3 regions of the Streptomyces sp. NPDC006339 genome follow, and region 1 is predicted to be linked to each of the others. Evidence: riboswitches for the same ligand, from Rfam matches in the RefSeq annotation. Region 1 holds a riboswitch; each other region holds the start of a gene.
The links. Region 1 has a riboswitch for cobalamin ahead of ABZ135_RS30165 (ribonucleoside-diphosphate reductase subunit alpha). Riboswitches for the same ligand answer to the same signal wherever they lie in the genome.
Positions count from the first base shown of each region.

Region 2: another riboswitch for cobalamin. It lies ahead of ABZ135_RS28305 (CbtB-domain containing protein); the one in region 1 lies ahead of ABZ135_RS30165 (ribonucleoside-diphosphate reductase subunit alpha).
Region 3: another riboswitch for cobalamin. It lies ahead of ABZ135_RS17250 (ABC transporter substrate-binding protein); the one in region 1 lies ahead of ABZ135_RS30165 (ribonucleoside-diphosphate reductase subunit alpha).

Region 1 covers NZ_JBEXQW010000046.1:20,215-27,920, forward strand. The annotation lists gene ABZ135_RS30165 (ribonucleoside-diphosphate reductase subunit alpha) at 1-1,377, opposite strand, end outside; cobalamin riboswitch at 1,508-1,644, opposite strand; gene mctP (monocarboxylate uptake permease MctP) at 1,731-3,353, opposite strand; gene ABZ135_RS30175 (DUF3311 domain-containing protein) at 3,350-3,565, opposite strand; gene ABZ135_RS30180 (hypothetical protein) at 3,971-5,263, shown strand; gene ABZ135_RS30185 (AEC family transporter) at 5,271-6,260, shown strand; gene ABZ135_RS30190 (Nramp family divalent metal transporter) at 6,257-7,513, shown strand; gene ABZ135_RS30195 (DUF3311 domain-containing protein) at 7,535-7,706, shown strand, end outside.
Region 2 covers NZ_JBEXQW010000040.1:38,173-45,878, reverse strand. The annotation lists gene ABZ135_RS28330 (F510_1955 family glycosylhydrolase) at 1-207, shown strand, start outside; gene ABZ135_RS28325 (SGNH/GDSL hydrolase family protein) at 476-1,261, shown strand; gene ABZ135_RS28320 (histidine phosphatase family protein) at 1,290-1,874, opposite strand; gene ABZ135_RS28315 (NlpC/P60 family protein) at 2,131-3,171, shown strand; gene ABZ135_RS28310 (CbtA family protein) at 3,231-3,995, opposite strand; partial or broken gene ABZ135_RS28305 (CbtB-domain containing protein) at 4,016-4,230, opposite strand; cobalamin riboswitch at 4,266-4,442, opposite strand; gene ABZ135_RS28300 (peptidoglycan bridge formation glycyltransferase FemA/FemB family protein) at 4,506-5,684, opposite strand; gene murJ (murein biosynthesis integral membrane protein MurJ) at 5,909-7,528, shown strand; gene ABZ135_RS28290 (SigE family RNA polymerase sigma factor) at 7,525-7,706, shown strand, end outside.
Region 3 covers NZ_JBEXQW010000019.1:22,494-30,199, forward strand. The annotation lists gene ABZ135_RS17230 (ATP-binding protein) at 1-111, opposite strand, end outside; gene ABZ135_RS17235 (ATP-binding protein) at 140-700, opposite strand; gene ABZ135_RS17240 (STAS domain-containing protein) at 697-1,209, opposite strand; gene ABZ135_RS17245 (STAS domain-containing protein) at 1,250-1,651, opposite strand; cobalamin riboswitch at 1,762-1,960, shown strand; gene ABZ135_RS17250 (ABC transporter substrate-binding protein) at 1,999-3,072, shown strand; gene ABZ135_RS17255 (iron chelate uptake ABC transporter family permease subunit) at 3,126-4,139, shown strand; gene ABZ135_RS17260 (ABC transporter ATP-binding protein) at 4,136-5,011, shown strand; gene ABZ135_RS17265 (questin oxidase family protein) at 5,008-6,051, opposite strand; gene ABZ135_RS17270 (hypothetical protein) at 6,505-7,227, shown strand; gene ABZ135_RS17275 (DUF6223 family protein) at 7,336-7,706, opposite strand, start outside.

The sequences.
Region 1 (7,706 bases):
GCCCAGGTTGACCGAGCCGAGGTTGCACACGGCCGTCTCGCCGTCGTTCGTGACCTCGATGATCTCGGTGCAGAGGTTCGAGGAGTGCACGACGGTGCCGGGCTCGGCGGTCTGGTTCGCGGTCCGGTTGGAGGCGTCCTTGAAGGTCATCCAGCCGTTGCCGGTCTGCGCGAGGGTGCGCATCATCCGGCCGTACAGGTCGCGGGCCGGCATGGTCTTGCGGGCCAGGCCCGCCGCCTCGGCCTTGCGGTAGGCGGTGTCGAACTCCTCGCCGTACAGGTCGACCAGCTCGGGCACGTCGGCCGGGGAGAACAGCGACCACTCGGCGTCCGCGTTGACCCGGCGCATGAACTCGTCCGGGATCCAGTGCGCCAGGTTGAGGTTGTGGGTGCGGCGGGCGTCCTCGCCGGTGTTGTCGCGGAGCTCCAGGAACTCCTCGATGTCCGCGTGCCAGGTCTCCAGGTAGACCGCGGCGGCGCCCTTGCGGCGGCCGCCCTGGTTCACGGCGGCGACGGAGGCGTCCAGCGTCTTCAGGAAGGGGACGATGCCGTTGGAGTGGCCGTTGGTGCCGCGGATCAGCGAACCGCGGGCCCGGATGCGGGAGTAGGAGAGCCCGATGCCGCCGGCGTGCTTCGACAGGCGCGCCACCTGGTGGTAGCGGTCGTAGATGGAGTCCAGCTCGTCCAGCGGGGAGTCCAGCAGATAGCAGGAGGACATCTGCGGGTGGCGGGTGCCGGAGTTGAAGAGGGTGGGCGAGGAGGGCAGGTAGTCGAGCCGGCTCATCAGCCCGTAGAGCGCCGCCACTTCGTCCAGGGCCCGCACGCTGTCGTCCTCGGCGAGGCCGCAGGCGACGCGGAGCATGAAGTGCTGCGGGGTCTCGATCACCTTGCGGGTGAGGGGGTGGCGCAGCAGGTAGCGGGAGTAGAGGGTGCGCAGGCCGAAGTAGCCGAAGCGGTCGTCGGCGGCCGGGTCGATCGTGCCGTCGAGCCGGGCGGCGTGCAGGGTGACGAAGCCGGCGGTGCGGTCGGCGATCAGGCCCTCGCGGTGGCCGACGGCGACGGAGGCGGAGAAGGACACCGCGCCCTGGCCGGCGGCCTCTTCGGCGATGGTGAGGGTGAGCAGCCGGGCGGCCAGCCGGGAGTACGCGGGGTCCTCCGCGATCAGTCCGGCGGCGGCCTCGGTGGCCAGCTCGCGCAGCTCCGCCTCGTCCGAGCCGGCGTGCCGGCCGCGCAGGGCGGCGGCGGCGACCCGGCCGGGGTCGGTGTCCGGGAGGTCGGCGGTGAGATCGGTCAGGGTGCGCAGCAGCGCGGTCCCGGGGCCGTCGTTCGCCGTCTCGGACGGGGTGGCTGAGGCCGGATCGGCGGGCGCGATGGTCACGTGGGGGCTCTCCCTCGCTCGGCTCGGGGCCAGGACGGGGGGAGGGCGGAAGGCGGGCGGCCGTGGGCACGGCGGCACGCGTCCACCGGCCCACTCCGCGAGGCCCGGACGTCTGTGGCACCCGGACGGAAGGACCGGGCGCACTGTCGGCAGGTATTCGGACTCGCCTCGTACGGAAGCGCACGAAGTACACCGTTGCGGGACAGTTCCGGATTTCCACCGGATTCCCCTGCGGCGACAGCGAGCACGAGCATACATGTGGGGGGCGCCGCTCGTGGCACCCCCCACATGTTGTGTCGTACGACCCAACTGTTGTGACGACTTGTGTCGTACGGCCCGGCCGTGCGCTCCGGTCAGTGTCCGGCGCCCACCTTCGGCAGCTCGGTCACGACGCCCTTGTCGCCCGCGTCGGCGGTGTAGTCCCCGGGCTCCGTCTCGTCGACGCCCTCGGGGGCCTTGACGGCCTTGAGGACGACGGTGAGGACGACGGTGACGAGGAGGTTGAGGACGAAGGCGGTGAGGCCGATGTAGCCGATCTCGCCGATGCCCGGGATCGCGGCGGAGGAGCCGCCGAAGTGCTTCTGGGTCGGGCTGGCGACTCCGTACGCCGCCACCGTGCCGTAGATCATGCCGGCGGCCCAGCCCGCCACCAGCGCCCAGCGGTGGAACCAGCGGGTGAACAGGCCGAGCACGAGTGCGGGCATGGTCTGGAGCATCCAGATCCCGCCGAGGAGCTGGAAGTTGATCGCGACGGACTTGTCCATGGTGAGGATGAAGACCAGGGCGCCGACCTTCACCAGGAGCGAGGCGATCTTGGAGACCTTGTGCTCCTGCTCGGGGGTGGCGTCCGGCTTGAGGAAGTCCTTGTAGACGTTGCGCGTGAACAGGTTCGCCGCGCCGATGGACATGATGGCGGCCGGGACCAGGGCGCCGATGCCGATGGCGGCGAAGGCCAGGCCGGCGAACCAGCCGGGGAACATGTCCTCGAAGAGCTGGGGGATCGCGAGCTGGGGGTTGGTCACGCTGACGCCGGCGGCGATCGCCATGAAGCCGAGCAGGGCGAGGAAGCCGAGGAGCACCGAGTACAGCGGCAGGATGGTGGCGTTGCGGCGGATCACCTCGCGCCCGCGCGAAGAGAGGGTGGCCGTGATGGAGTGCGGATACATGAACAGCGCGAGCGCCGAGCCCAGCGCCAGGGTGGCGTAGGCCCACTGGCTCTGCGGTGCGGTCACCAACTGGCCGCGGGGCTTGCCGGTCGCGGGGTTGGGCTGGCTGAAGGCGGCCTCCGCCTTGTCGAAGATCTCGGCGAAGCCGCCGAGCTTGATGGGGATGTAGATGACCGCGACCACGATGACGACGTAGATGAGCACGTCCTTCACGAAGGCGATCAGTGCCGGCGCGCGAAGCCCGGACGAGTAGGTGTAGGCGGCCAGCACGCCGAAGGCGATCAGCAGGGGCAGGTCCTTGACGAACCAGTGGGTGTGCGCGTCGCCGCCGACGCCCATGACGTCCAGGACCGCCTGGATGCCCACCAACTGGAGGGCGACGTACGGCATCGTGGCGAGGATGCCGGTGAGCGCGACGGCCAGCGAGAGGCCCTTGGAGCCGAAGCGCCCGCGCACGAAGTCGGACGCGGTCACATAGCCCTTGCGGTGGGAGACGGACCACAGGCGCGGCAGGAAGACGAAGGCCACCGGGAAGGCGAGGATCGAGTACGGGATGGCGAAGAAGCCGGCCGCCCCGGCCGCGTAGATGGCCGCCGGAATGGCGACGAAGGTGTACGCGGTGTAGAGGTCGCCGCCGAGCAGGAACCAGGTGATCCAGGTGCCGAAGCTCCGCCCGCCCAGGCCCCACTCGTCGAGGTTGTTCGCGTTCTCCACGCGGCGCCAGCGGGCCGCCAGGAAACCCATGACCGTTACGAGAGCGAAGAGCAATCCGAAAACGGCGAGGGCGACTCCGTTGATGCCTTGGTTCATCGCGGCGTTCCTTCGCTGTCGGTCCGCCGGTCACGGCGCAGCAGGACGAGGGCGAGTGCGGTGAGCCCGGCGGCGACCGGAATCCAGAGCATCTGATACCAGTAGAAGAACGGGATGCCGAGCAGGGTCGGCGTGATGCGCGCGTACGAACTCACCCAGAGGATCCCGGCGAACGGGGCGGCCAGGCAGAAGATGGCCAAGAGACGTCTCACCGTGAACGTGGGTGCCGGATTTCCGTTTTCGGGCGGAGCGGACATTTCCGCGGCTCCAATTCTCTCTGTGATGTGCGTACAGGTGGACGAAATTTGGCAGGTTACCGGTGCGTAGCGCAAGCGCTCACACCGAATGATCACTTTGTCCGCCCGCACTGCCTGCGACTTCGGCCCTTTACGTAGGGGGCGAGGTTTGTCAAGAGGGTTTTCCGTGAGGGTCGTTCGCATGCCGGGAAGGGGGTTGACTGGCCGAGAGCGGGATCGTTAGCTTCCATCGGCGGCGAGAACTTCGCCGGACAAAAAGTGAGATCTGTATGGCGGAAAACCTTCGGTGCCGGGCCGGTTCCGAAGGCTCAGCTCAGTGGATGGAAACGCAGCGCGACCTCACGAAGGGGAACCTCGTTCATGGCTCTGCAGATGCCCGCCGACCACCAGCCGCGATACTCCGACTTCAACCTCACGGGACTTTCCGACGAAACCATGCGAGAGGGCGGCGAAAGGGCTCTCTTCGGTGCTGACGACGACCTCAAGTTACAGTTGATCGAGGCGCTGGCGAACGCGGGAATCCGCGATATCGACCTGGGCTCCGGACTCACCGAGCCGGCCTTTCTGCGACGCGTTCTCGATTCGAAGTACCTCCTCGGGCGCATACCGGAGGACACCCAGTTCGTCTTCAATCTGACCCTCAAGACCTGGGAGCCGCTCTCCGAGGCGCTCAAGGTCGTGCCGCGTGAATACCTCTCGCGCATCCAGGTCTCACTCGGAATGGTCGAGTACAAGCAGGAGGAGCGACTCCTCGAGCGTGCTCACGAGAAGCTGACCAGCATCGGCGTCGGCTCTTTCCGGTCCAGCATTCTCAACGCCTTCTCGCACGAGATCGACGAAGAGCGCTATGCGTTCATCAACGAGCAGATCGAGCGGGTGCGCCGGCTCGGCATCAACCTGGTGCGCGTCAACGACTCCATCGGCACGCTGCTGCCGCACGCCACCGGAATCCTCGCGGCCAACCTGGTCCGCGACAACCCGGACGTGACCTTCTACCTCCACGCCCACGACGACATCGGCCTCGGCCTCGCCAATTCCCTCGCCTCCGTCTTCAACGGCTTCAGCATGGTCGAGGGCGGCGTCGCGGGCTTCGGCAACCGGGCCGGCCTCGCCAACGTCGAGGTGATGAGCCACATCTTCGCCGACCGCCGGATCACCGTCGGCGGCCGCACCCTCGACAGCAAGAAGCTCTCCGAGGTCGCGCACCTGGCGGAGCGGGTCTTCATGGCCCTGCCCAACGTCTACCGTCCGATCAGCGGTCTCCTCACCCAGACCGAGAACGCCGGCATCGTCAACGTGCCCGACTATCTCGGCGTGACCCGCGAGGTCGAGTACTTCCTCAACCCGATCGGCCTCTTCCCGGTGACCGTCGGACAGATCCTCGGGAACGCCGGAATGCCCGAGGAGATCGTCACGGACGAGAAATTCCTCGCCGCGGTCTGCGACCGGATCAAGGGCTACATGGAGAAGGACCTCTACGAGCGCAAGCGCGCCCAGTTCGAGGAACTCGTCCGCCAGGTCCACGAGTTCTACGCGGACTTCGTCCGGCTCGACGACGTCCAGACCACCGCCCTCGAGGTCCTCCAGGAGCAGGGCTCCGCCACCGACGTGGCGACGGCCCGCGCCAAGGCCGTGGTCAGGTCCGAGGGCTGATGACCCAGTGGAACTGAGCGCGATCCTGAACGCGATCGTGCCGCTGTTCGCCATCGTGGCGATCGGCTACGGCGCGAGCGCGTTCAGGGTGTTCCAAGGAAACACGGCACAGGCGGTCAACGACTTCGTCTACTGGATCGCCCTGCCGGCCCTGCTCTTCCTCGCGGTGGCGAAGGCGGACCTGTCCGAGGGCGTCCCCTGGCAGTTCGTCGCGGTGGCGCTGGTGTCGATCGTGGTGTCCTATCTCGTCGCCATGGCGGGTGCCCGCGGGATCTTCCGGCGGGACACCAAGGTCGCCTTCACCCTCGGGCTGATGGCGGGCTACGGGAACGTCGCGTACATGGGAGTGCCCCTGCTGCTCGCGGCCCTCGGGCCGCAGGCGGCACTCCCCGCCGCCATCGGCCAGTTGATCCACAACATGTTCAACATGGTCTGCTATCCGGCCGTCCACACCCTGCTCGACGCCAAGGCGCCGCGCAAGGACGGCCCGGGCGCCATGCTGAGCACCGACCGGCCCGCCATCGGGCGGGAGATCGCCAAGAAGGTCCTGCTCAACCCCGTCTTCCTGTCGGTGGTCGCGGGACTCGCCTTCTCGCTCTCGGGCCTGGGCCTGGCCCGGCCGGTGCACGACACGATCGATCTGCTGGGCGGCGCGGCCGCGCCGGGCGCCCTGTTCGCGGTGGGCCTGACGCTGCGCAAGGCGGTGAGCGGGATGCGGGACGGGTCGGTCGGCGTGGCCGAGGTGGGCTTCGCGGTCGCCGTCAAGACCGTGGGCATGCCCCTGCTGGCGCTGTTCCTCGTCACCGTGGTGTTCCCGATGCCTCCGCTGTGGGCCGCCGCGAGCGTCATCCTCGCCGCCATGCCCAACGCGGCGACGGCCTATGTGCTGGCCCAGCAGGCCCGTACCTACGTGCAGGAGGCAGCGGCCGCGGTCGTCGTCTCCACCGCCGTGGCCGTCGTCACGCTGGCGCTCTGGATCGGTGTCGTCAAACCATGAGGCACAAGGGTGAGTCGGTCGGGGAGGCCGCCCGGCCCCGCACGCCGGGGGCCCCCTCGCCGCTGCTGCTGCTCGGGCCCGCCTTCGTCGCGGCCGTGGCCTACGTCGACCCGGGGAACGTCGCCACGAACGTGACGTCGGGCGGCCGCTACGCCTACCTGCTCGTCTGGGTCGTGGTGGTGGCGAACGTCATCGCGATGCTCGTGCAGTACCTCGCGGCGAAGGTCACCATCGCCACCGGCGCCACCCTCGCGGAGCTGTGCAGAACACGGTTCCGCCGCCCCGTGGCCCTCGGCCTGTGGGCCCAGGCGGAACTGGTCGCCGTCGCCACCGATCTCGCGGAGCTGATCGGTGGCGCGGTCGCCCTCGGCCTGCTCTTCGACATGCCGCTGATCCTGGGCGGCGCGGTCACCGGCCTGGTCTCGTGGATCGTCCTGGCCCTCCAGCAACGCGGCGGCTACCAGCGCTTCCAGGCCGTGATCGCGGGGATGCTGCTCGTGGTCGTCGGCGGGTTCTGCTACAGCGCGATCGTGTCCGGACCCGACCTCGGCGCACTGGCGGCCGGTGTCGTCCCGCGCCTGGCCGGCACCGACACCCTGCTGCTCGCCGTCGGCATCCTGGGCGCCACCGTGATGCCGCACGCGATATACCTGCACGGTGCCCTGGTACGCGACCGCCACGGCGCCGCGCTCCGGGACCCCGCGCGGCGGCGCTCCCTGGTGAGCGCCACCCGGCTCGACATCGTCATCGCCATGGGGCTCGCCGGACTCGTCAACCTGTCGATGCTGGTGGCCGCGGCCGCCACGCTGACGCCCAAGGACGCGGAGAGCCTGCAGGGCGCCTACGACGGCTTCGCCCGCGAACTGGGCACGCCCCTGGCGGTGATCTTCGCCCTGGCGCTGCTCGCCTCGGGGTTCGCCTCCACGGCCGTGGGCAACTACGCGGGCGCGGTCATCTTCGAGGGCTTCCTGGGCCGCCGTACCTCGGTCATGGTCCGTCGCGGGGTCACTCTGGTGCCCGCCTTCGCGGTGCTCGCCACCGGGGTCGAGCCCGGCTTCGCACTCGTACTCTCCCAAGTGGTCCTCAGCTTCGGCATCCCGTTCGCGCTGTGGCCGCTGGCCGGCTTCGCGCGTCGGGCCGACCTCATGGGGGAGTTGGTCAACCGCCGGATCACCACGGTGGCCGCGTACGGGGCCACCGTGGTGATCACGGTATTGAACCTGGCTCTCATCGCACTGGTCGTCGTGGGATGAAGTCGTGGAGAGGAAGAGTTCTTGTCAACGCCGGAAAAGGAAGACACGACCGTCGCGCCCCCGTCGGAGCGCAGTCGGTGGCACTGGATCCTGCTGGTCGCCGTCGTGGTTCCGCTGATCCCGTTCCTGTACAACTTCGATGAGCCGCGTCTGTTCGGCTTCCCCGCCTTCTACTGGATCCAGCTCGTCTTCG
Region 2 (7,706 bases), on a different contig from region 1:
GACTTCACCGGTGCCCTCAGCATCAGCTCGGACGGCGGAAGCACCTGGAAGAAGACGGCTTCCGTACCCGGAGGCCAGCCGCAGGCCCTGACCGCCGTCGACGAAAAGCACATCCTCGCGGCCACCCAAGACGGCATCTACGAGTCCCGGGACGCGGGGAAGACGTTCACCAAGCGCCTGTCCGTAGCGAGCGGCGATCACCACTGACGAAAGCGGCATCCTGGCGTGATCACGCCATCGCGTGTTGCCGCAAGGGAATGCGCTTGTCGAGCGCCGCGCGCCCACGCCAGGATGCTTCACGGCTCGGGATCCGGCGTCCCGGTACCGAGCCACAACGACCAGGACCGGGCGATGCCCCAGGGTTGCAGGCACGTCTGCGGCACATCCCCCGCCCGCCCGGCGTACCTCACGGTGCTCGCCCGGTCCTACGGCTTCTCGAGACGCGACAAAATCGGGTGTCCAGGGGAGGGCGAGAATGCTGGAGAGGCAGAGCACAGTTGGCAGCGTCCCCATCGGCTCGTTCGTAGCCTTGGGAGACAGCTTCACCGAGGGGCTCGGCGACGAGACTCCCGACGGCACTCTCCTGGGGTGGGCCGATCGCCTCGCCGACCTGCTGGCCAGCCGCTCGCCGGTGCCCTTCCGCTACGCCAATCTCGCCGTTCGTGGCCGGCTCATCGACGAGATCCTCGAGGAGCAGGTGCCGCAGGTGGCGAAACTGACGCCGGACCTGGTGAGCTTCTGCGCCGGCGGCAACGACATTTTACGGCTGGGCAGTTCCGTGGATCGCATCGCCGAGCGGTTCGAGGAAGGAGTCGTCGAGCTCAGCTCCACCGCGAAGACCGTGCTCGTGTTCACCGGCTTCGATCCCCGGGGAACGCCCGTACTGCGCCGACTGCGCGGAAAGATCGCCACTTACACCGCGCACATCCACGCCATAGCGGACCGGCACGGATGCCTGGTCGTGGACCTCTGGTCGATGAAGGCCCTCCAGCATCCCCGCGCGTGGAGCGATGACCGACTGCACCTGTCGTCCGAAGGGCACCGACAGGTCGCACTACGAGCCGCAGGCGTTCTGGGGCTACGCCCGATGCTAAGCACACCCGCAACCCACGCGCTGCAGGGACGCGTACGACAGCCCCAGAGGCTGGACGACCTCCGCTGGGCCAAGGAACACTTCCTTCCCTGGCTCGGCCAGCACCTGCTCGGCAGGGCATCCGACGAGGTCCTGGAGCCGAAGCGTCCGCAACTGCTGCCCCTGTAGCTCCCCGATGGCCCCCTGCCGTCGGCAGTCAGTTCTCTTCCCAGTTCCGCACGGCCGAGAGCACCTCCATCCGCAGGTTCCAGCGGCCGTTCCGCCCCGTGAGCTGCACAGCCGCCAGGGGTGGCACATCGATCCGCCAGAACAGCGCCCGCGGCATGCCCAACGCACCGACAACCGCCGCACGCACCACCGACTGCTCCGCGACAGCCAGCACCCGCCCGGCGTCAGCGGGCAATCCGTCGAGCCAGACTGCGACCCGCTCGCACACCTCTGACACGGACTCGCCACCATGCGGCGCCGCTTCGAGGTCGGTCGTCCAGGCCGCGAGCCCGTCGCTCTCCCGCTCGGCGACTTCGCCGAGGGTCCGCCCTGCCCACCTGCCCATGTCCATGTCGCGAAGGGCCGGCTCCACTGTCACCACGTCCCACCGCAGGGCTCGGGCCGTCCGCTCGCACCGCTCCGACGGTGCCGAGTAGTGCAGTGAGGCTCGCGGCAGGGCAGCAGCCATCTCCCCGGCCCGCCGCAGCGCCCGTTCGTCCAGCGGCGCCTCGCCGAATCGCACATCGCGCTCCACAGCGGCGGGAGCGCACAACAACGTGAGCCGGACGTTCACGAGCGGTCCCTTCGTTGTGCACAGAACCGGATCATCGTAAGACGCTTACGACGAGGGCTTTCGCAGCAATTTCCGACCCGCTTGTGGCACGCCTCACATCGCGCCGCATGGACCCTCATTGAGACTAAGTCTCTAAGCAGCTTAGTATTCGCGGAGTCTTCGCACAGCCGGTCGCCCACTCGGGGCGGCGACGGAGACGCCGCCGTGCCCGCTGTATGCCCCGCCCTTCGGCGGCCAAGGAAGAAGGAGCTCCGCCGTGGCCTCCCACCGCCGCCCGAAGCAGTCCAATCCGCGCTACACCGGCGTCATCACCGCCACCGCCGCGGCGGCCGTGGCCCTGTCCACCCAGACGGCCTCGGCCGACCCGCTGCCTGACCCCAACAAGAAGGGGGTCAAGGCGCAGGTGGACCGCCTCTATGAGCAGGCGACCCAGGCCACCGAGAAGTACAACGGAGCCAAGGAGAAGGCCGACGAGCTCAAGAAGCAGGTCGCGACGCTCCAGGACACCGCCGCCCGCAAGCAGGGCGAGCTGAATGAACTGCGTGACCGGATCGGCACGGTGGCCGCCGGCCAGTACCGTTCCGGCGGATTGGACCCGGCCCTCCAGCTGTTCCTCTCCGAAGACCCCGACACGTACTTGGAGAAGGCGTCCGCCCTGGACCGCGCCGGCGACCGGCAGGCTGCCGTACTGCAGCAGTTCCTCTCCCAGCAGCGGGTCCTCCAGCAGCAACGCACGGAGGCGTCGGAGAAGCTGCGCGATCTGGACTCCGTTCAGAAGGAGCTGGGCAAGCGGAAGACGGAGATCCAGGGCAAGCTGCGCGAGGCCCAGCGCCTCCTCAACACCCTGTCGGCGAAGGAGCGGGCCCGGATCAACGAAGAGGAGGACCGGGCCAACCGGGCCAGCGCACGGGTCGACCTCGGCAACGAGGCGAGCGCCTCGCAGCGCGCCGCCGCGGCCTTCGCCGCCGCCAAGAGCAGGGTCGGCATGCCCTACGTCTGGGGCGCGAGCGGCCCGAGCTCCTTCGACTGCTCCGGCCTCACCTCCTGGGCGTACCGCCAGGCCGGCGTGACGATACCCCGCACCTCCCAGGCCCAGGCGAACGCCGGCACACGCATCAACTCCCTCAGCGACCTGAAGCCCGGCGATCTGATCCTCATGCGCAGCGACCTCAGCCACGTCGGCTTCTACGCCGGCAACGGACAGATCCTCCACTCCCCCAAGCCGGGCGCGCAGGTGCGTTACGAGTCCATCGCCCGCAGCGGCATGCCCTTCATGTGGGGCGTACGCATCGGCTGACGCACACAGCAGAGGGGGCGCCGGTACGAGACCGGCGCCCCCTCCCGTGTGGACGGGCATCAGGCCGAGGGCGCCACCGCTCTCGGCTCCGCGGCCCCGATCCGCGCGCCTGCCCGGCGCGGCTGCAGCAACCGCTCGGCCAGCACGCCGAAGACGAGACCGAATCCGGCCCACAGCACCGCCTGGACAGCGAGCGCGGAGATGCGGAACTGCCAGACGACCTCGGCCGGGAAGTCCTTCGGCATCTCGTTGACCGCCGGCAGGAACGCGTACGCGAGTCCGACGGCGAGGACGAAGAACGCGCCTGCCGCGATGGTCGCGTTCCAGTTGCCCAGACGGGGCGCGAGCCGCTTGCCGAGGATCACCGCGGCGACGGCGAGCAGCACGCTGAGCACCACCATGAGCAGGTAGAGGGTGGTGCGCTGGCTGATGGTGGCCGCGTCGCTGACCGCAGGCGGGTTGGCCGGGTACTTGAGGAACGGCACGATGTAGACCGCGACCAGGCCGCTGAGCGACAGAAGACCAGCCGTGGCGCGGGGGCCGAACGCGCCGACGCGGCCCAGGGCGAAGCAGTACGCCAGCGCGGCGATGCCGCCCAGGCCGACGCCGTAGACGAGGACACCGGTCGCGAGACCAGTGGTGGACTGGGCCGCACGGCTGACGAGTTCCTCGCCCTCTTCGTGACTGTGCGCTGCTTCGTAGGCGATGCCCGCCTCGGTCGGCGGCTCGCCGAGGAAGTAGGCGACGACCAGGGCGAGGAGACCGGCCACGAGGCCGGCCGCCATCCCACGCGCGAGGAGCTTGCCGACAATTGTCGAGTTCATGATGTGTGGTTTTCCCTGTCTCAGTGGCAGGGGAAGCCGAGCAGGTGACGGCCGTCGTGCACCCACTCGTGGACGCCTTCGCCGGCGAAGATCGCGGTGGCGCCCTGCTCGGCGCCGACGAGGAAGAGCGCGAGCAGCATCAGGGCCCCGAAGAAGACGGCCAGGGCAGGATCGACTTGATGGGGAGTACGGTGGGGGTGGCAACGGCACTCGGCTGAGCGGTGGCCTGAGCCATGGCAGGACCTCCAAGGGGAACACGCGTCCCGGTCGGTGGAGCTCGACCGACGGGGCGAGTCTGACTTGCCGGACCGCACCGCTCAGAAGATGAGCGGCTGCCGCCGAGCACACAGTGGCGCGACCGTGCCGGATTCCCACTGGCTTCCGCTGCCCGTCGATTGACTTGTCCTGGTCAAGGTAGCCGAAGGCACCCGGCCCCACCAAGCTTCTAAATAACTTAGAAGGATCGATTAGGGTTCCCCCATGACCGATCCACATGCCCCGGGGGTGGCCTCAGCGGCGCGACAGGTACGCCTGCATGGCGCGGTGCAGGGTCCTGTTCACCGTCCCCTGCAGGGGCAGCTCCCACTCACCGAGGGTCTCCGCCACTTCCCCTCCGGTGCCGAGCTTCCAGCGCATCAGCCCGAAGGACCGCTCTGCGGGGTCGAGGGTGTCCGGTACGCCCCGCATGTCGTAGACGGTAGCCCCCAGGGAGTGCGCGTCGCGGATCAGTCGCCACTGCAGGGCGTTGCTCGGCCTTACCTCGCGGCGGTGATCGGCGGAGGCTCCGGTCTGGTACCAGGCCCGCCGGCCCGCCACGATCATGGTGTGGGCGGCGAGCACCTCGCCGTCGTGCCGTGCGAGGTAGAGCCGCATGCGCCCGTTCTCCTCCGCGTTGAGCTCTCGGTGCTGCCGCTGGAAGTACGGAAGCGAGCGCCCCAGGCGGAAGCCGTCACGCCGCTCGGTGACCTGCAGCAGGTCGTAGAAGGCGGGAAGGTCCTCGGCGGTGCCGAGGTAGGTCTCCACCCCGGCTGTCTGCGCCTTCTTGATGTTGCGCCGCCACTCCTGATTGAAGCCGGACCACAGGTCGTCGGTGCTCCGGCCGGCCAGCGGAAGCTCGAACAGGTGGCGCGGCTGGGCGTCGCCCGCGCCGCCGACCTCGCCGCAGCGCCGCCATCCGGCCGCCCGCAGCCGGTCCGCCACGGCCGATCCGACCGGCTCGACGACGTCCGGCAGCACGTCTCCGACCCGGCGCCCGGGGCCCACGGCCGCCTTGAGCGTCGCGGCGCTCCAGCGGCGGTACGCCAGGGGCGGCCCCATCCGTACGGCGAAGGCGCCGGCTGCCCGCAGGTGGTCGAGGAGCAGCTGAAGGACGTCCATCAGGGCCGGGTCGGCCCAGTCCAGCACCGGGCCCTCCGGGATGTAGGCGAAGTACCGCCGGGTCCCGGGCAGCGGCCGGTACAGCACCTGGGCGGCGGCACGCTGGCGTCCTGTCCCGTCGAACCAGCCGATCCACTCGGCCCGCCACCCCTCCTTGACGGCGCTCCAGGAGGGGAGCTGGAGGAAGCTGACCTGCTCGCCCCGTGCACGCCCCGAGAGGGAGTCGAGGTAGGCCAGGTGCTGCTCAGGGGTCGTGGGCATGATCTCCAGGGCACCGGCACTGTGGGTCATCTGCACCTCGGCGACAGCCATGTCGAAGGTCTCCTCGTTCTGGTCCTTGCGCCCCCTTCGGGAGGGCGGCGGGATACCCCCGCCTGTCTCATGCACGCCCGGCGGCACCGGAATGTGGCAGACGACTTCGCAGGGATCCGCGGAACCGGCTCGCGGGCAGGTGCGGCGTGACGGGGACAAGGCCGGCGGGAGCCGATGTCGACGCCCTGAAGACGGACACGGGCAGCGGGCGCGGCAAGGCGTCGATGATGCTCGGTTCGCTCGTCTCCCGGATCACGGGTTTCGTACGGAGCGCGGTGGTCGTCGCGGCCCTGGGGACGGCCTTGCTGGCCGACGCCTACAACGTCGCCAACACGGTGCCGAACATCGTCTACATCCTGCTCATGGGCGGGGCGCTCAACTCGGTCTTCATGCCCGAGCTGGTGCGTGCGGCAAAGGAGCACGAGGACGGCGGGGCGGCGTACACCGACCGGCTCATCACCCTCTGCCTGCTCGCGCTCACCGCGATCACCGCCGTGGCTGTGCTCGCGGCGCCGTGGATCGTCACCGCGTACACGGACTACGCCGACGCCCAGCGCGACCTCACGGTGGCCCTGGCCCGCTACTGCTTGCCGCAGATCCTCTTCTACGGCGCCTTCACCGTGCTCGGGCAGGTGCTCAACGCTCGGGGTCGGCTCGGCGCGATGATGTGGACGCCGGTCCTCAACAACGTCGTCGTGATCGCCGTCTTCGGGATCTACCTCGTGGTCGCCGCGACGGCGACCAGCGCCGGCGAGGTCACCGAAGGACAGCTGCTCCTCCTCGGCCTCGGCAGCACGGCCGGAATCGCGGTACAGGCGCTCGCCCTGCTGCCCGCCCTGCGGTCGGCCGGGTTCCGGTGGCGCCCACGGTTCGACTGGCGCAACTCCGGGCTCGGCCGACCGGTGCGGGCCGCGGTGTGGACGCTGCTGCTCGTGCTCGTGAACCAGGTCGCGTACTGGGTGGTGACCCTGCTCACGACGACGGCCGGTGTGAGGGCGGACGCCGAGGGCATCGCGGCGGGTGTCGGGTACACGGCGTACGGCAGCGCGTATCAGCTGTGGGTCGTCCCGCAGGGCATCATCACGGTCTCCCTGGTGACGGCTCTGCTGCCCGTGATGAGCCGCGCGGCCGTCGACGGCGACCCCGGCCGGATCGGCGCGGAGCTCACCCGCTGCCTCAAGACCACGGCGGTGGCGATCGTCCCCGCCGGCATCGTCTTCCTGCTCCTCGCACCCCGCCTCACGGGCGTGGCCTACCAGTACGGGCAGGTGACCGAGGCCGACGCACAGGCGATCGGCTGGGTCCTCGCCGCCTTCGCTCCGGGCCTCGCGGCGTTCTCCGCGCAGTACGTCCTCGCCCGGGGCTTCTACGCGCTGGGGGACACCCGTACACCCTTCTTCCTCACCCTCGTCATCGCCGGCCTCAACGCCGGCCTGTCACTCGCCGCCTACGCGCTACTGCCCGCGCGCTGGGCCGTGGTCGGCATCGCCGACGCGTACGCATTGGCCTGCACGGCTGGACTCGCGTGTACGGCAACCGTGCTACGACGGCGTCTGGGGCGGGGCTTCGAGGGCGCGCTCCGAACGCACCTGCGGCTCGCCGTCGCATGCCTGCCGGGTGCCGGAGCGGCGCTCGCCGTCGACCAGCTGAGCATCCGTGTGCTGGGCGACGGCCCGCTCGTCGACGCAGCCGTGTTGCTGGCGGGCGCGGGGTCCATCGGTCTGTCCGTGCTGTTGCTCGCCCGCCCGCTCGGTGTGCCGGAGGCGGACGCCCTCCTGACACCGCTGCGGCGACTGGGCGCCCGCGGCCGGCACCGTACGGAACGACCAGGAGGCGGCCTGTGAACACTCCGGTGCACGACTCCGCCGAGCGGGACTTCGAGAGGTTCTACGCGGAAAGCGTGCGGCGCATGATCGTCGTCGTGTACGCGGTCACGGGCGACATCGCCGAGGCGGAGGACGCCGTACAGGAGGCGTACGCGCGAGCCTGGCCGCGTTGGTCGGAGCTGGCCGAGCAGGGAGA
Region 3 (7,706 bases), on a different contig from region 1:
GGCCAGCGCCCGCTGGGTGAGGTCGCGGCACTGCGCGACCAGGCCGGGCCCCTCGGCCAGCTCGTACCGCAGCGACCGGCGGGTGGAGGTGGTCTCCTCTCCCCTGACCATGGGCTGCGGATTACCCCTGTCGGCCGGGTCAAACGCCCGGCGGCTCGTCCCGCAGCCACGGCGGCCGCGAGGGCAGCGCCACCTCCAGCCACACCACCTTGCCGGGGGCGCCGTCGTCCTTCGCCGCGGAGCCCCAGGCCCCGGCCAGCCGGTCGAGCACCATCAGCCCGTGGCCGCCGGGCAGCGCGGGGGAGCGCGGGACGCCGGGGCGCGGCGGGGCCGGGTTCGTGTCGTACACCTCCACCCGGAGGTGACCCTCGGAATGGCGCAGGACCAGTTGCTCCGGCCCGTCGGCGTGCAGACAGGCGTTGGTGACCACCTCGGACACCATCAGCAGGACGTCCTCCGCCCGTTCCCGGTCCTCCGGTGTCGTGCCGGGCAACCACCCCCAGTCGGTGAGGGCCGCCGCGGTGAAGTCCCGGCAACGGGTCACCGCCCCGCCGGCTCCGCGCAGCAGAAGCCGCCGCACCTGCCCCTGGGCGAGGTTCCCGGTCCTTTCGAGACCTCCGGCGTGCCCCGTCCTGCCCGTGCTGCCGGTGTTCCCGGTGTTGCCGGTGTTCCCGGTCCCCGCGGTGTCCCCGCGCCTCATGATCCCTCCGCCGCTGGTGAGCCGTCCGTCGACGCGTGGTCCGGCGCCGCGCTGCCTGTCGACGTGTGCCCCGTCGACAGGGTGTTGATCGAAGCGTCGCCCGCCGCCGCGCCGCCCGTCGGTGTGCTGTCCGCCGTCGGTGCGTCCGCGAGGGCGGCGGCCGTGTTCTCGTACACCCGGAAGACCGACCGCGCACCCGTGATCTCGAACATCCGGTCCACCGGCGCCCGCAACCCGGCGAGGTCGAGCCGGCCGCCGCTCTCCATCAGCCGCAGCCGGGCCCTGAGCAGCACGTTCAGTCCGGTCGAGTCGCAGAAACGCAGGCCCGAGCAGTCGACGACGACGCGCCCGGCCCGGGCGAGCCGCACCAGCGCCTCCTTGAGAGGGGCCGCCGTGTCGTGGTCGAGTTCGCCGGTCACGGTCAGGACGACCGTGCCGGGTTTTCGTCCCTCCAGGACGTGGACGCCGAGCCGCCCCGCGAAGTCCTCCGCCGCCTCCGTGGCTCCCATGCGGTCACAGCTCCCTTCCGTCCTCGGCGTAGCACCATGATCAGCGGAGGCGCAGGTCGGCGCGATCCTTGACGATGGTGAAGAGGCGCAGCGTCCCGGTCAACGCGAACAACTGGCGCAGTTGCCGGGGCAACGGCCCGGCGAGCACGAAGCGGTGACCGGCGAAGTGCGCGGCCACCAGCTCGTGCAGGAACGAGGAGTCCCCGAAGCAGACCTGCGAGACGTCGAGGACGACCAGCCGCGACTCGTCGAGCCGGGCGTCGGCCAGCGCGTCGTGCAGGCAGCCCGCCGTCTCGACGTCGAACTCCCCGGTCGCCGACAGGACGACCGTGCCCGGTGCGGGCGACGGCTCACGCACCACCCACGCCGTACCCGACGGAGCGCGGTACGTCCGGGGTCCCGGGGCCGCGTCCGGGGGTGGCACGAACTGCGCGTGGACCATCACCACACCTCCGCCCAGCACGTGCCCCGATCCGCGTCCCCTATGCGCGGACGCACCCGGAAGGGGGCCCGGGACCGGGGCGCCGCGCCCCGGGTCGTGATCTTGGGCTGTGGTAGCTTGCGGTGGCCAGTCGAACTCCCGTGCGTGACGCACGGTGGTCAGGGAATCCGGTGCGAATCCGGAACTGACGCGCAGCGGTGAGGGGGACGGGCGGGGCACGACGCCACTGGGCCGGGACGACCGGGCCGGGAAGGCGCCCCGACCGAGCGATCCCGAGTCCGAAGACCTGCTGGCGGACCGTACGGACCGGGCCTCGCGCACAGGGCCCTCGACGACCAGGATGAGCCGTGCCCCCTTCCCGTCCCGCAGGCCCCGCACGTCCCGGAGGCCGCGTCCGCCCCGCCGCCCTGCTCCTCTGCGGGGCCCTGCTCCTCACCGCCTGCCAAGGCGCCCCCACGCAGAACGGGGGCGCGGGCGCGGGCGCGTCCGCCGACGGGAAGAGCCGCTCCCTGAAGAACTGCGGCCGGACGGTGGAGGTGCCGCCCGGCGGGCCGCGGCGGGCCGTCTCCCTCAACCAGGGCACCACCGAGATCATGCTGGCCCTCGGCCTCGCCGACCGCATGGTGGGCACCGCCACCTGGACCGACCCGGTGATGAAGGGGCTCGAGAAGTCCGCCGCCGCCGTGCCCCGCCTCGCCGAGAACAACCCGTCCTTCGAGAAGGTCCTCGACACCGAACCCGACTTCGTGGCCGCCTCCTTCGCCTCCACCCTCGGCACGGGAGGCGTCGCCACCCGCGACCAGTTCGAGCGGCTCGGCGTCCCCACGTACCTCTCCCCGTCCGACTGCCTCGGCAAGGACAACTCCGGTGGCGGCGACGGCAGGCGCACCACCCCGCTCACCATGGAGACCGTCTACGGAGAGGTCCGCGACCTCGCCCGGCTGTTCGGCGTCGAGGAACGCGGCGAGCGGCTCGTCGCCGAACTCGAGGCGCGGGTCGCGAAGGCCACCGCGGGCCTCCGCGTCGCCGACGTCAGCGTCCTCTACTGGTTCTCCGACGCCCACGCCCCCTACATGGCGGGCTGTTGCGGGGCGCCCGGCGTCATCGCCCGCGCGACCGGCACGAAGAACGTCTTCGACGACACCACCGAGGAATGGCCCCAGATCGGCTGGGAGACCGTCGCCGACCGGAACCCCGACCTCCTCGTGATCGGCGACCTCACCCGCACGGCACAGTCCGGCGAGAGCGCCGCCAAGAAGATCGCGTTCCTGGAGTCCGACCCCGTCACGAAGACGATGGACGCCGTACGGAACAAGAGGTACGTGCTCCTCAGCGGCCAGGCCATGAACCCCACCATCCGTACGGTCGAGGGCATCGAACAGGTCGCCGCCGCCCTGCGCGCCCCCGGCGTCGCCCGGTGACCGGCACTCTCCCGCGCGGCACTCTCCCTGGCGGCACCCTCTCGCGCGGCACCCTGCGGGGCACGCTCCTGCGCGGCGCCGTCGGCTGCGCCGTGCTGCTGTTCTCCCTCGCGGTCGCCGTCACCATCGGCCCGGCCGACATCGGCGTCACCGACGTCTGGTCCGCCGTCTCCGCCCACCTCGGCGGCAGGCCCTCCGGCCTCAGCCCCATCCGGGACGGCATCGTCTGGAACCTGCGGCTGCCGCGTACCCTGCTCGCCGCCGTGTGCGGGGCCGGACTCGCGCTCTGCGGGGCGGTGATGCAGTCACTGCTGCGCAATCCGCTCGCCGACCCCTTCGTCCTCGGCGTCTCCTCCGGCGCCTCGACCGGCGCCGTCGTGGTCGTCGTCCTCGGCGTCGGCGGCGGAGCCCTCTCCGTCTCCGCGGGGGCCTTCGCCGGCGCGGTCTGCTCGTTCGCCGCGATGCTGCTGCTCAGCCATGTCCTCGGCGGCACGACCGACCGGGTCGTCCTGTCCGGCGTCGCCGCCATGCAGCTCTTCTCCGCGCTCACCTCCTTCGTCGTCGTCACCTCCGCCGACGCCGAGACGACCCGCGGCGTCCTCTTCTGGCTGCTCGGCTCGCTCAGCGGCGCCGGCTGGACCGACGTCTGGCTGTGCCTCGCCGTCCTCGCGCTCACCCTGGCCGTCTGCCTCGCCCACGCCCGTACCCTCGACGCCTTCGCGTTCGGCCAGGACGCCGCCGCCACCCTCGGCGTACGCGTCGCGCGCACCCGGCTCGTGCTGCTGACCGCGACCGCCCTGCTCACCGCGGCCCTCGTCAGCTCCGCCGGTGCCATCGGCTTCGTCGGCCTCGTCCTCCCGCACGCCGCCCGCGCCCTGGTCGGCTCCGGCCACGGCCGGGTGCTGCCGGCCGCGGCACTCGGCGGCGCGGTCTTCCTCGTCTGGGTCGACACCCTCGCCCGTACGGTCCTCGAACCCCAGGAGGTACCGGTCGGCGTGGTCACCTCCCTCGTCGGCGTCCCCGCCTTCGTCCTCGTCCTGTACCGGAGCAGGAGCGCGCACCGATGACCGCCCACGCCCACGACGAGCCCCGGACCCGGACCCGGCCCCCGAACGAGGCCCCGAACACGGCCCGGACCCTGCACGCGGAACGCGTCGCCCGCACCACCGGCGGCCGGCTGATCCTGGACGGCGTCACCGTCACGCCCACGCCCGGCGGCGTCACCGGACTCCTCGGCCCCAACGGCTCCGGCAAGTCCACCCTGCTGCGGATCCTCAGCGGAGTCCTCGCCCCCACCGCCGGCGTCGTCACCCTCGACGGCCGGCCCCTGCCGGAGCTGCGCCGCCGCGACGTGGCCCGCCGGGTCGCGGTCGTCGAGCAACAGGCCGACACCCTCGTCGAGTTGACCGTCGCCGAGGTCGTACGCCTCGGCCGCGTCCCGCACCGCCGCGCCTGGTCCGCCCCGACGGCCGCCGACGAACGGGCGGTACGGGACGCCCTGCGCCGCACCGCCCTGGAGGACCGGGCCGCGCAGCCCTGGCACACCCTGTCCGGCGGCGAACGCCAACGCGTCCAGATCGCCCGCGCCCTCGCCCAGGAGCCCCGCGAACTGCTGCTCGACGAACCCACCAACCACCTCGACATCCAGCACCAGTTGGATCTGCTCGACCTGGTCACCGGCCTCGACGTCACCACGATCGTCGCCCTTCACGACCTCAACCTGGCCGCCGCCTACTGCGACCGGCTCGTGGTCCTCTCCGCCGGCCGCGTGATCGCCGCCGGCACCCCGCGCGAGGTCCTCACGGCCGAACGCGTCGCCGACGTCTACGGCGTGCGCGTCGAGGTCACCCACCCCGGCCCGGACGGCCGCCCGCACCTCCGCGTCCTCGGCTCCCTCAGTTCCCTCGGCTCTCTCGGCAGGGCGGCCGGGGGAGCCTAGTCCGGCCGGGCGCTCAGTTCGATCGCGCGCAGGGCGGCGGACAGGGCGCGTTCGTCGCCCACGTCCAGGGCGGTGTCGGTCAGTTTGATGACGTGTTCGTCGCCGTGGGCCAGGGCGCGGGCGAAGACCTCCTCGGCGGTGAGGGAGCCCGGCGGGGTGGGGGCGACCGCCGTCGCCGGGGCGTACATCGCGGTGACCGCGGCCGACGCGGTCCACGCGGCCCGCAGGCTGGGGACCCACAGGGCGCGGGGAAGGGCCGGGAGGGTCCGCAGGACGGCGTTGGGGGCCGTGGCCGCGTGGACCAGCATGGTCTCCTCGCCGTGGCCGTGGGTGGCGTAGCGGTGGGTGGCCGCCCGGACGAGTTCGGTCAGGCGCCGGTGCGCCGTGTCCGGGTCGTCGACCGAGGCCGCCCACACCGGCAGCCCCGTCACCCGGCCCAGCCGGGCGGGGAAGCCGCCGTCCTGCCCGGCGATCGGCGGGACCGCGTCGAGGGCGTCGGCCGCGCTGTCGGCGCCGGGCAGCGGGGCGAGGCCGGTCACCGGACGGTGGCGGGCGGCCCAGTAGCCCAGACCGTGGGCCAGCTCCGTCAGGCGCGGCGCGGTGAGCTCGCCGGCCAGCAGGGTGCGCACCGCGTGCCCCACCCGGATCACCGGATGCGTCGAACCCCCGTACATCCCGGGCAGCAGCCGCGGCCACCACTCCGCCAGCACGTCCCGCCACGGCCGCTCGGCCAGCTCCCGCTCGAAGTGGGCGATCCAGTCGGCCGCCCGGCGCGGATCGCCCAGCGCAGCGCGCCAGTCGGCGGCCGTGACCGGTGCGACACCGGCCGGGAACTCCTCCAGCTTCGGCGCGTACCGGTCGAGCCAGCGGTGCACGGCACGCGCCTGCCCGTGCGCGGCGAGGGCCTCGACGGCCATCGGCGCGTGATTGGTGAGCCGCCCCAGTCGCTCGGGCCCGGAGGCGTGCAGCCGCTGCAGGGCCTCGTCGAGCGTGCCGGTGGTGTCCGTGCCGGGGTGTGTGCGGGTGCCGGTGGTCTCCATGGGACCGACGGTAGGCGGCGCCACGGGCCCGCCGTAACCGGCGGAAGCCCTAGGCCGGATCCGTACCGGGCCCTAGGTCTTCCGCCGGGCCGCGGCGCCCGGCCCCAACGGCGGTGGCCGAAGAACTCGACTTCGGCGACGGCCAGATGAGGGCCCCGCGCCGTCCCGTAGGCGGTCTCCGGCGTGATGCGGACCCGGATCACCCGCGAGCCCCGCAGGTCGAAGGTCTGCTGGCCCGGCTGGTCCTTGAGGCTGATCCGGCGGGTCGACGCGCCGCCGTCCGCCGAGACGATCTCCACGAGGACACGGGCCGGCCGGGCCTGGGTCAGGAACGCGTCCTTCTTCGCCGAGGCGCCCGCGAACACCACCCCACCAGCTTCGTCACCCGCACGCCCGGCGCCTCGACCCCCAGCCGCTGCGCCGCCCGGCAGCGGCCCGTGCGAGGATGCCGCTGTGCTGGAGGAGACCGAGCGGGCTCAGATCGAGGCAGTGGACTGGAGCTCCCTGCCGGGCCATCCCGACCGGTACGAACCGGATCGTGCAGCCCGTGGTCTGCGTGCCCTTGCCGAGGCGGCGACCCCGGTGCAGGCGGCGGAGGCGGGATCGCAGCTCGGCGGCGGTGGCATCGTGCATGCTCACAGCGCCGCGGTGTTCCCCGCGGCCGTGACGGCGGCCCCGCTGCTCCTGGACATCGTTCGGCGAGGGCACCCGGCGGCGAAGGCGACCGCGCTGGAACTGCTCGATCAGGCGATGTCGTACCACCCGCATGCCGGATACACGCGGGTGGCGACGCCTGGCGGCATCGCGGCGCCCCTCTGCTGCGCCATCGCCCATCAGGTGCGAGCTCGCACCGCTTCCCTTGTCGAACTGGGTGAGAAAGGCGGGTCGTTGCTGGACGCCGCAGCCGCGCACTGGCGCTTCGAGATCCGCGAGTGCGCCGCCGACGGCAGCGACACGGCCGTGTACGGCCGCTTGTCGGGCCGTCTCCCCGACGGCGTGCGGGCGGCGGAGATGCATGTCACCGATGACATCACCGTGCTGGACGAGCTCACCCTCGAGTACCCGCCCGCAGAAGGCTCTCTCGAAGCCTGCCTCCGGGTGTTCGCCCGGCATCCGGACGAACTGCCGCCCGGTGCGGTGCTGTTGCCGGCGGAGTGCGGGCATCGGGTGCACTGAACGCCCGCGTCATGTCGGCGACCCTCCGATGCCGGCCCCGGTTCCACGCGGGCGGGGACTCTTCCAGGATGGACCGCCCCTTCGCGCAAGGACGGACGGGCGGTCGGATCAGGCCGTGCGGGACAGGGGCGAGCGGGACAGCGCCAGGCCGCCGAGGGCCAGGCCGGCGAGTCCCAGCAGCGCCGCGACGACACCGCCGCCCAGGCCGTTGCCGGTGCCGAGGCCGCCCTCGGCGGTGAGGACGACCACCGCGCCGACGACGATGCCGATCGGACTCGCCACGAGCGCGACCAGAGCCCGGGCCCGCGCGTTCCCGGAGCGGAGGCGGCCGGTGGCGCGGGCCAGGGCGAGCGCGCCGGCGACGAGGCCGACCAGGGCGACGACGGCCGAGGCGGAGGCGGCGACCCGCCCGGTGGAGACGGTGAGGACGTCGGCGGCGAGCAGGTGCGCCGAGGGGCCCGCGTGCACCGGGGCGAGAA